2 regions of the Mesorhizobium sp. PUT5 genome follow, and region 1 is predicted to be linked to the other one. Evidence: riboswitches for the same ligand, from Rfam matches in the RefSeq annotation. Region 1 holds a riboswitch; the other holds the start of a gene.
The links. A riboswitch is a leader RNA that binds a small molecule or an ion and turns the genes downstream of it on or off. The one in region 1 is predicted to bind S-adenosylmethionine.
Positions count from the first base shown of each region.

Region 2: another riboswitch for S-adenosylmethionine. It lies ahead of metA (homoserine O-acetyltransferase MetA); the one in region 1 lies ahead of ACTDI4_RS05620 (O-succinylhomoserine sulfhydrylase).

Region 1 covers NZ_JBQOSO010000003.1:853,669-858,657, reverse strand. The annotation lists gene araD1 (AraD1 family protein) at 1-857, shown strand, start outside; gene ACTDI4_RS05630 (transporter substrate-binding domain-containing protein) at 901-1,674, opposite strand; gene ACTDI4_RS05625 (2'-deoxycytidine 5'-triphosphate deaminase) at 1,756-2,853, opposite strand; SAM riboswitch at 2,940-3,017, shown strand; gene ACTDI4_RS05620 (O-succinylhomoserine sulfhydrylase) at 3,076-4,269, shown strand; gene apaG (Co2+/Mg2+ efflux protein ApaG) at 4,338-4,730, shown strand.
Region 2 covers NZ_JBQOSO010000003.1:79,105-84,093, reverse strand. The annotation lists gene ACTDI4_RS02045 (ABC transporter ATP-binding protein/permease) at 1-361, shown strand, start outside; gene metA (homoserine O-acetyltransferase MetA) at 441-1,376, opposite strand; SAM riboswitch at 1,432-1,509, opposite strand; gene hisC (histidinol-phosphate transaminase) at 1,651-2,760, shown strand; gene ACTDI4_RS02030 (prephenate/arogenate dehydrogenase family protein) at 2,765-3,703, shown strand; gene ACTDI4_RS02025 (outer membrane protein) at 3,876-4,706, shown strand; gene ACTDI4_RS02020 (M3 family metallopeptidase) at 4,892-4,989, shown strand, end outside.

The DNA.
Region 1 (4,989 bases):
TTGCGGCGCTGATCGAGCGCAAGGGCTATGGCGAGACGGTCGACCTGGAGGCGGCCTATCGCAAGGGCCGGCTGCTTTCGCCGATCAATCATCCCGATCCGGCACATCTGCACCTCACCGGCACGGGGCTCACCCATCTGGGCTCGGCCGCCACGCGCGATTCCATGCACAAGAAGCTCGACGCCGAAGGAGAGGAGCAGCTCACCGATTCCATGAAGATGTTCCGCATGGGGCTCGAGGACGGCAAGCCGGCCCGGGGCCATGTCGGCGTGCAGCCGGAATGGTTCTACAAGGGCAACGGCACCATGGCGGTGGCGCCGGGCGCGCCGCTGGTCTCGCCCGCTTTCGCCGCCGACGCCGGCGAGGAGCCGGAGATCGCCGGCATCTATGTGATCGGCGACGACCGCCAGCCCTTCCGCATCGGCTTCACCCTCTCCAACGAGTTCTCCGACCATGTCACCGAGCGCGTGAACTATCTCTGGCTCGCCCATTCCAAGCTGCGCAACGCCTCCTTCGGGCCGGAAATCCTGCTCGGCGACCTGCCGGCAGACATCCACGGCACCTCGCGCATCCTGCGTGCCGGCGCTCCGCTATGGGAAAAGCCGTTCCTCTCCGGCGAGACGAACATGTCCCACTCGATCGCCAACCTGGAACATCACCATTTCAAATATGCGCTATTCCGCCAGCCGGGGGACGTGCACGTGCACATGTTCGGCACGGCCACTCTCTCCTTCGCCGACGGCATCAAGGCCGAGGCCGGCGACGTGTTCGAGATCGAGGCGCCCGATTTCGGCCTGCCGCTGCGCAACCCGCTGGAGATCGGCAAACCCGCGAAGGTGCAGGTGAAGGCGCTGTGAGCGGGACGAAGCCGGGCTGTGAAAAGAGACCGGCAGGCCTTCCTCAATAGATGTCGAAGTCGAAATATTTGCCCTGGATCTTCTTGTAGGTGCCATCAGCCAGGATAGCATCGAGCGCAGCACCGAGCCGGTCGCGCAGCGCCGTGTCCTCCAGCCGCACGGCGATGCCCGCCTGGCTCTCGGAATCCTTGAGCGTGCCGACGATCTCGCAGCAGTCGCGCCCGCTCTTGCTCATCCAGTCCACCAGCGCGAACCTGTCGGAGATGGCGGCGTCCAGCCGGCCGTTGACCAGGTCGATCAGCGCCTCGTCCACGCTCGGATAGAGTTTCACGTCGGCGCCGGCCCTGCCGTAGACGCTCTGGGCGTAGTCGGCATGAACGCTCGCGGCCTGGGCGCCGAGCGCCCTTCCCGCCATGGCCGCCGGCTCGGTTCCGGCAAGGCCGCTGTCCTTGCGCGCCACGAGGGCCAGCGGCGTGGAGTAATATTTGTGCGTGAAAGCGACCTGCTTGCGGCGTTCGGCGGTGATGGTCATGGAGGCGACGATGGCGTCGTATTTTCCGGCCTGGAGCCCTGGGATCAGCCCATCCCAGTCTTGCGTGACGATCTCGCACGCCATCTTCATATGCCCGCACAGCGCATTGGCGATGTCGACGTCGAAGCCCTGCACCTCGCCGCCGGCAGTGATGTCGGAGAATGGCGGGAACGCGCCTTCCGTGGCGATCCTGAGCGTCGCGGCATCCCTGGCAGGCGCGGCGGCGCAAGTCATCAGCAACGCGGCGAAAGCCGGCACGAGCAGCTTTGAAGGGATCACGACCATCTCCGGGCGTGTGGCAATGAATCTGGGCAGGAACGCGGCATGCCGCGAGCAACGGCGCCGCCGCAGCGGCGCGATGATTGCCTAGCGGCCCGGCGGACGGAAATGCTTGGACAGCTTCAGCCCCTGCGCCTGGTAGTTGGAGCCCAGATCCGTGCCGTAGAGCGCCCTGGGGCGCTTGAGCATATGCTCATAGACCAGCCGGCCGACGATCTGGCCATGGTCGAGGATGAAGGGCACCTCGTGGCTGCGCACCTCCAGCACCGCGCGGCTGCCCGCACCACCGGCGCTGGAATGGCCGAAGCCGGGATCGAAGAAGCCGGCATAGTGGACGCGGAACTCGCCCACCAGCGGATCGAAGGGCGTCATTTCGGCTGCATAGAGCGGCGGCACATGAACGGCCTCGCGGCTGACGAGGATGTAGAACTCGTCAGGATCGAGCACCAGTTCGCCGGCGCCGCTTCTGTAGAGCGGCTCCCAGAAGTCGGCCACGTCCTGGGCGGCGCGCTTGTCGACATCCACCAGCCCGGTGTGATGCTTGCCGCGATAGCCCACCAGCCCGTCCTTGTCGCCGGCCAGGTCGATGGACAGCGCAATGCCCCCGCCGGAAATGTTGGGCGGGTCGGTCGCCACCAGCATCTCGGCCGCATGGAGCGCGCGCAATTCGTCTTCCGACAGAACCGCATTGCCGGTGCGGAAGCGGACCTGCGACAGGCGCGAGCCCGCACGCACGACGATTGGAAAAGTGCGCGGGCTGACCTCCAGATAGAGCGGCCCATGGTAGCCAGGCGCGATCTTGTCGAACTCCTGGCCATGGTCGGTCATGACGCGGGTGAAGATGTCCAGCCGCCCGGTGGAACTTTTCGGATTGGCCGAGGCGGAGACATGCGCCGGCAGGGCCAGGCTCTCCATCAGGGGCACGATGTAGACGCAACCCGTCTCCAGGACGGCGCCGCGCGAAAGATCGATCTCGTGCAGCTTCAGCCGGTCGAGCTTGGCGGCAACCGCGTGGTCCGGGCCGGGCAGGAAGGAAGCGCGCACGCGAAAGGCGCGCTCGCCGAGGCGCAGGTCGAGGCTGGCCGGCTGGATCTGGTCGGCGTCCAGGGCACGCGGCGCGGCAAGCGCGCCTGACTGGAACAGCCCAGCAATATCCTGGTCGGGAAGAATGCCTGTCTGCCGCAAGGGTCGCTCCGAAGGCCGGCATGGCCGGAAAAGATTGTCTTAGCCCAGCCGCCGATTGACGCAAGCGGGACACGGGTCTAAAGGAGGCGTTATCCCGTGGTGATTTGGCCGGTCGGCTTGCAGCCACGTTAAACAAGTCGCTAAAGGACCGTCGGGCCCTTGGGGCCGTGTGGACCGGTTGCGGCTTTCGCGGCCGGTTTTTTTCGTTGTTGGAACACAACCATGACGCACGACACCCGCAGATGGAAACCCGCCACCCAGCTTGTCCACGCCGGGACATTGCGCTCCGGCTTCGGCGAGATGTCGGAGGCGATGTTCCTGACGCAAGGCTACATCTACGATACGGCCGAGCGCGCCGAGGCACGCTTCAAGGGCGAGGAGCCCGGCTTCATCTATTCCCGCTACGCCAACCCCACCGTTGACATGTTCGAAAAGCGCATGTGCGCGCTGGAGGGGGCGGAAGACGCCCGCGCCACCGCCTCCGGCATGGCGGCCGTGGCGGCTGCCGTTCTGTGCGGCCTGAAGGCGGGCGACCACATCGTGGCGGCCCGTGCCCTGTTCGGCTCCTGCCGCTGGATCGTGGAGACCCTGGCGCCGCGCTACGGGATCGAGGCGACGCTGGTGGACGGACGCGACATCGCCAACTGGGAAGCTGCCGTGGGGCCGAACACGAAGCTGTTCTTTCTCGAAAGCCCGACCAATCCCACGCTGGAGGTGGTCGACATCGGCGCGGTCGCCTCGCTCGCCAACTCGATCGGCGCGCGGCTGGTGGTGGACAACGTCTTCGCCACGCCGTTGCAGCAGAAACCGTTGCAGCTTGGCGCGCATGTCGTGGTCTATTCCGCCACCAAGCATATCGACGGCCAGGGCCGCTGCCTCGGCGGCATCGTGCTCTCCGACAAGGAGTGGATCGACGAGAACCTGCACGACTATTTCCGCCATACCGGCCCCTCCATGTCGCCCTTCAACGCCTGGGTTCTGCTCAAGGGGCTGGAAACGCTGCCGCTGCGCGTGGCGCAGCAGACGGCCTCGGCCGTCCGCGTCGCCGACTTCTTCGCCGCCCATCCCCGGATCGGCCGCGTGATCTATCCCGGCCGCCCCGATCATCCGCAGGCGGACATCGTCAGAAAGCAGATGTCGGGCGGCTCGACGCTGATCTGCCTGGATGTGAAAGGCGGCAAGCAGGCCGCCTTCGCGTTCCAGAACGCGCTCGACATCGTCAAGATCTCCAACAATCTGGGCGACGCCAAGAGCCTGATCACGCATCCGGCGACCACGACCCACAAGAACCTGAGCGACGAAGCCCGCGCCGAGCTCGGCATCGGGCCCGGCACGCTCCGGCTCTCGCTCGGCCTGGAAGATGCCGACGACCTGCTTGCCGACATCGAGCAGGCGCTGGCGAAGGCCCAGTGCTGAGGAGCGGGTTCATCGTTGACCTCGGCGCGCAGCGGGCCGATGCTTGCGTCGGATCAGGAGGCCGTGGAATGTATCGCGCAACCACGCGCAACATCGATGTCGAGGTCGAGCCGTTCTATCTGGAGGAGCGATCGAACCCCGAGACATCCCAATATGTCTGGGCCTACCGGGTGACGATCGAGAACCATTCGCAACAGTTCGTGCAGCTTCTGTCGCGCTATTGGCAAATCACCGACGGCGCCGGCAGGGTCGAGGAAGTGCGCGGCGCGGGCGTGGTGGGCGAACAGCCGGGTCTCGATCCGGGCGACAGCTATCAATATACTTCGGGCTGCCCGCTTTCGACCCCATCGGGCTTCATGGTGGGGTTCTACACCATGCGCAATGCCGGGGGAGAACTGTTCGACGTAGCCATTCCCGCCTTTTCCCTCGATCTGCCGGGAACGAAGCGGACGGTGAACTGAGGGCCGGAGCGGAGCCACCCGGCCTCCGCTTCGGAGACCGGGCGCAGGAATTAGGGTCAGGACCTGTTAATTTGGCTGGGATGGTCGGAGCGGATTTGTGCGGATGCGCGAAGCAGGGCCGCAGGAAGGCTTGAGCCTTTCAAGGCCTTGCGACAAAGCAGCCCGTGCAAATCCGCCCGATCCGAAGGACGATCGAGCTGGCGTCGATCTGCCGCGTCAAAGTCCTCGACCGGGGGAACCACCCCGCTCTTCGGACTTT
Region 2 (4,989 bases), 770 kb from region 1:
GGTCGGGCTGGACCATCTTTCCTCCTCGCTCGACCGCAACGCGCGCTGGGAGCACGAACTGAGCGATGACGAGCAGCGCCTGCTGGCCTTCGCCGCCGTGGTGCTTGCCAAGCCGCGCTGGGTGGTCATCGACGAGGCGCTGGACACGTTCGACGGCGCCACCGCCAAGCGCGTGCTGGCGCTGTTGGGCAAGCACCTGCCCGAGGCGGCGGTCGTCAATATCGGGCGCGGCCAGCACAATTACGAGTTCTTCCCGCGCGCCCTGTGCATCGAGAAGGGCACGCCCGGCAAGGCGCTCAGGCCGCCGCGCATCCGCGCCGGCGCCATCGAGCCGCCGCCGCGGGCGCAACGCCGGGCCTGATCCGCCGCCCGCGCAGCCGGCCCGGTTTTTCCGGAGCGTGGTCTTGCCCGAAAAGTCCGCAACCTTTCGGGACCATGCTCTACGAAGCCAGCCGGAGGTCCCTGCCGACCTCTTCCAGATCGTAGGGCGTGGTCTGGTAGACCTGGTTGATCCAGTTGCCGAAGAGCAGATGGGCGTGCGAGCGCCAGCGGTTCAGCGGCTTTCGCGACGGATCGTCGTCGGGATAATAGCCGTGCGGCACCTCGATCGCCGTTCCGGCGGCCACGTCGCGGTCGTATTCCTCCTTGAGCGAGGTGGAATCATATTCGATGTGGTTGAACATATAGAGCCGGTTGCCGGTCGCTTCGGCCAGCAGGCAGGGGCCGGTCACGTCCGATTCCATGAGCAGGTCGAGGCCGGCGTCGCCGGGAATGTCGGCTTTGCGCACCTCCGTCCAGCGCGAGACGGGAATGGCGAAATCGTCGGAAAAGCCGGCGAGATAGGGCGAGGCGGGCGCATTGTTGCGGTGGCGGAACACGCCGAAGGCCTTCTTGTCCAGCGTGTATTTCGGGACCTGGTGGAAATGCCGGGCGGCCGCCATCGCTCCCCAGCAGATGTAGAACGAGGAGTGGACGTTGGTGGCCGTCCAGTCGAGGATGCGCGTCAGCTCCTCCCAGTAGGTCACCTCCTCATACGGCAGCAGTTCGATGGGCGCCCCGGTGACGATGAAGCCGTCGAACCTGCGATCCTTCACCTCCTCCCATGTCTGGTAGAAGGTGATGAGATGCTCTTCCGGCGTGTTCTTGGCCTTGTGGTTGCCGATGCGCACCAGCGTCAGCTCGACCTGCAGCGGCGTGGCGCCGATCAGCCGCGCGAACTGGGTTTCGGTGCGAATCTTGTTCGGCATGAGGTTGAGGAGCCCGATCTGCAGCGGACGGATGTCCTGCCGCCGCGCCGTCCGCTCGTCCATCACGGACACGCCCTCGCGCACCAGCACTTCATGGGCGGGGAGTTGATCGGGGATCTTGATCGGCATGGTACAAGCTCCAAAAACAAAAAGACCGGCGGCGAAATCGCGGCCGGTCCCAACGGGCTCATCTCAATCGGCCTTTTTAGCGACTTCTTTTACGTGGCTGCAAGCCGACCGGCAAATCACCACGAACAGGTCCGTATCTATGCCTGCCGGGTGGCGGCGTCAATGGAAAGTCGCAAACGCCGCGCCCGGACGCCCTCGCCCCTCGACATCGCCGCCCGTGGCCTGTATTTCCCCAGCGGCTCCAGGCTCCAAGCTTCTCGACGGACCCTTCGACATGGAAAACACGACAGACCAGGCACGTCCTCGCCCGCGCGCGGGCATCATGGATATCGAGGCCTATGTGCCCGGCAAGAGCGCGGCGCCCGCCGGCGTCCGGCTCCACAAGCTGTCGTCCAACGAGAACCCGCTCGGCCCCTCGCCCAAGGCGGTCGAGGCCGCGCGCGAGGCGGCCGCGACGCTTGCGCTCTATCCGGACGGCACGGCCATGCGCCTGCGGCAGGCGATCGCCGACGCGCACGGGCTGAACGCGGCCAACATCGTCTGCTTCAACGGCTCGGACGAGGCGCTGGCGCTGCTGTCGCGCATCTATCTGGAGCCGGGCGACGAGGCCATCCACACCGAGCACGGCTTCCTCGCCTATCCGATCTACACGAAGGCGGCGGGCGCGACGCCCGTCGTGGCCAAAGAGCGGGACGAGCGCGTCGATGTCGACGCCATCCTGGCCGCCGTCACCGCGCGCACGAAGCTGGTCTTCCTCGCCAATCCGAACAACCCGACCGGCACCTACATCCCCTTCGAGGAGGTGCGGCGCCTGCATGCCGGCCTGCCGAGGAACGTGCTCCTGGTGCTGGACGCGGCCTATGCCGAATTCGTGCGCCGCAACGACTACGAGGCCGGCGTCGAACTGGTCGCGGCGAACCAGAACGTGGTGATGACCCGCACCTTCTCCAAGGTGCACGGCCTCGGCGGCGCACGCATCGGCTGGTGCTATGCGCCTGCCCATGTGGTGGAAGCGCTGGAGCGCGTGCGCGACCCCTTCAACGTCACGGCGACCGCAATCGAGGCCGGCGTGGCGGCGATGCGCGACCGCGCCCATGTCGAGGCGAGCCTCGCCCACAACGACACCTGGCTGCCCTGGCTGACCGAGGAGCTCGCCGCGCTCGGCCTCAGGGTCACGCCCAGCGTCTGCAATTTCATCCTCATTCACTTTCCGGACGACGGCAGGCATTCGGCGTCTGCGGCCGACGACTATCTCACCGCGCGGGGGTATATCCTGCGGCGCGTTGCAGGCTACGGTTTTCCCAACGCGCTGCGGATGACGGTCGGAACCGAAGAAGCCAATCGCGGCGTGGTCGCCGCACTCACCGAATTCCTGAAAAGCTGAAGAAATGTCCGAACCCATGTTTGAGAAAATCGCGCTGATCGGCATCGGCCTGATCGGCTCGTCGCTGGCGCGCGTCATCCGCCGCGAAACCCTTGCCCGCCATGTCGCCATCGCCACGCGCAGCGCCTCCACGCTGAAGCGCGCCGAGGAGCTGGGCCTGGGCGACAGCTACACGACCGATCTGAAGGAAGCCGTCAAGGACGCCGACCTCGTCGTCGTCTCGGTGCCGGTGGGCGCCTCGGGCGAGGTGGCCAGGGAGATCGCGCCAGCGCTGAAGACGGGCGCCATCCTCACCGATGTCGGCTCCACCAAGGCGTCGGTGATCGCGCAGATGTCGCCGCACGTGCCGCAGGGCGTGCACTTCATCCCCGGCCATCCCCTGGCCGGCACCGAGAAGTCCGGACCCGATTCCGGCTTCGCGGAGCTGTTCGAGAACCGCTGGTGCATCTTCACCCCGCTGGAGGAAACCGACCCGGCGGCGCTGGAGCGGCTCGCCGAATTCTGGCGGCGCTGCGGCGCCAATATCGACACGATGGACCCGGCCCACCACGACATGACGCTGGCGATCGTCTCCCACCTGCCGCACATCATCGCCTACAACATCGTCGGCACGGCCGACGACCTGCAGACGGTGACCAAGTCCGAGGTCATCAAATACTCGGCCTCCGGTTTTCGCGACTTCACGCGCCTGGCGGCGTCCGACCCCACCATGTGGCGCGATGTCTGCCTGCACAACAAGGACGCGATCCTGGAGATGCTGGCGCGCTTCTCGGAAGACCTCGCCTCGCTGCAGCGGGCGATCCGCTGGGGCGACGGCGACAAGCTGTTCGACCTGTTCACCCGCACGCGCGCGGTGCGCCGCTCGATCATCGAGGCCGGCCAGGACATCGACGCGCCCGACTTCGGCCGCCAGGCGGTGGAGCATCCGCAAAAGCCGCGTTGAGGCCGGTCCCGCCCGGTACTGGGCTCGATCCGAAAGATAAAACCCTGCCGGTTCTTGGTTAACCGGCAGGGTTAAACGCCCTTTAACCTTTGCAATTCATTATCCACCCCGAAAACGGGTGAAATCCGGCGCCCGCGCGTGGAGGCCGGCCCCGCAAACCAGGGGTAGAAGCATGCTCAGTCTTGCAAGGAACGTGGCACTTGCCGGCATGGTCGCGGGGCTCGCGTTCCCGGCGCTGGCGGCCGATATGTACGAGCCGCCGGTCGAAATGGCTCCGGCCGCGCCGGTCTATCAAGAAGCCGAGTTCGGCGGCTGGTACATCCGCGGCGACGTCGATTACCACAAGTCCAACTGGCGCGGGGCCGACTACATCACCTACGGCCCGCCGCCCGGCAGCAACAGCTTCAGTTCGGGCAAGCTGCGCGGCGCCTTCTCGCTCGGCGCCGGCGTCGGCTATCAGGTCACCCGGCACTTCCGCACCGACGTGACGGGCGACTACTGGTTCAAGTCGAAATTCGAGGGCCACACCACCGGCACCTGCGGTTCGGGCGAGCCGTGCACGTCCAACGACGCGTCCAACTTCTCCGCCTTCCTGCTGCTGGCCAACGCCTATGCGGATCTCGGCACCTGGCACGGCATCACGCCTTATGTCGGCGCCGGCATCGGCGGGGCGCATGTCAAGTGGGACAAGCTGGTCAACGACGACGGCGACGGCAGCTTCGAACATGACGGCGCCAAGGGCTGGCGCTTCGCCTACGCGCTGATGGCGGGCGCCTCCTATTGCCTGACCGACCGCGCCAAGCTGGACCTCGGCTACCGCTTCAGCCACATCAAGGGCGGGCGCATGTTCGAATACACCAATGGCGGCGGGCCGGGCTTCGACAAGGGCTTCAACAACCACGAGGTGCGCGCCGGCCTGCGCTACCAGTTCGGCAATTCCGACTGCACGCCGGCGCAGGCCGTGGCCTACGAGCCGCCGCCGGAGCCGCTCTACACCAAGTAGGACCTTCGCCACCAAGTAGGACCTTCGCCGGACCGAAAGGGTTCCGGCCCGACATCGAAACCGCCCGCCGATTTCCGGCCGGGCGGTTTTTTCGCTTCGCGCGGGCGGCGCGCCGTTTGCGCCGGCGCGGCCGCTGCCCTACATCGGGGTGGTTTGCCCCTCACAGCCGAAGCGAAAGTCCCCCAATGTCCTCGTCCAAGCCCGTCGACCTCCCCGCCCATCCGCTCACCGCCTGGACCGGGCGGCTCGGCCTGCCCGACTTCACCCGCATCGGCGACGGCGA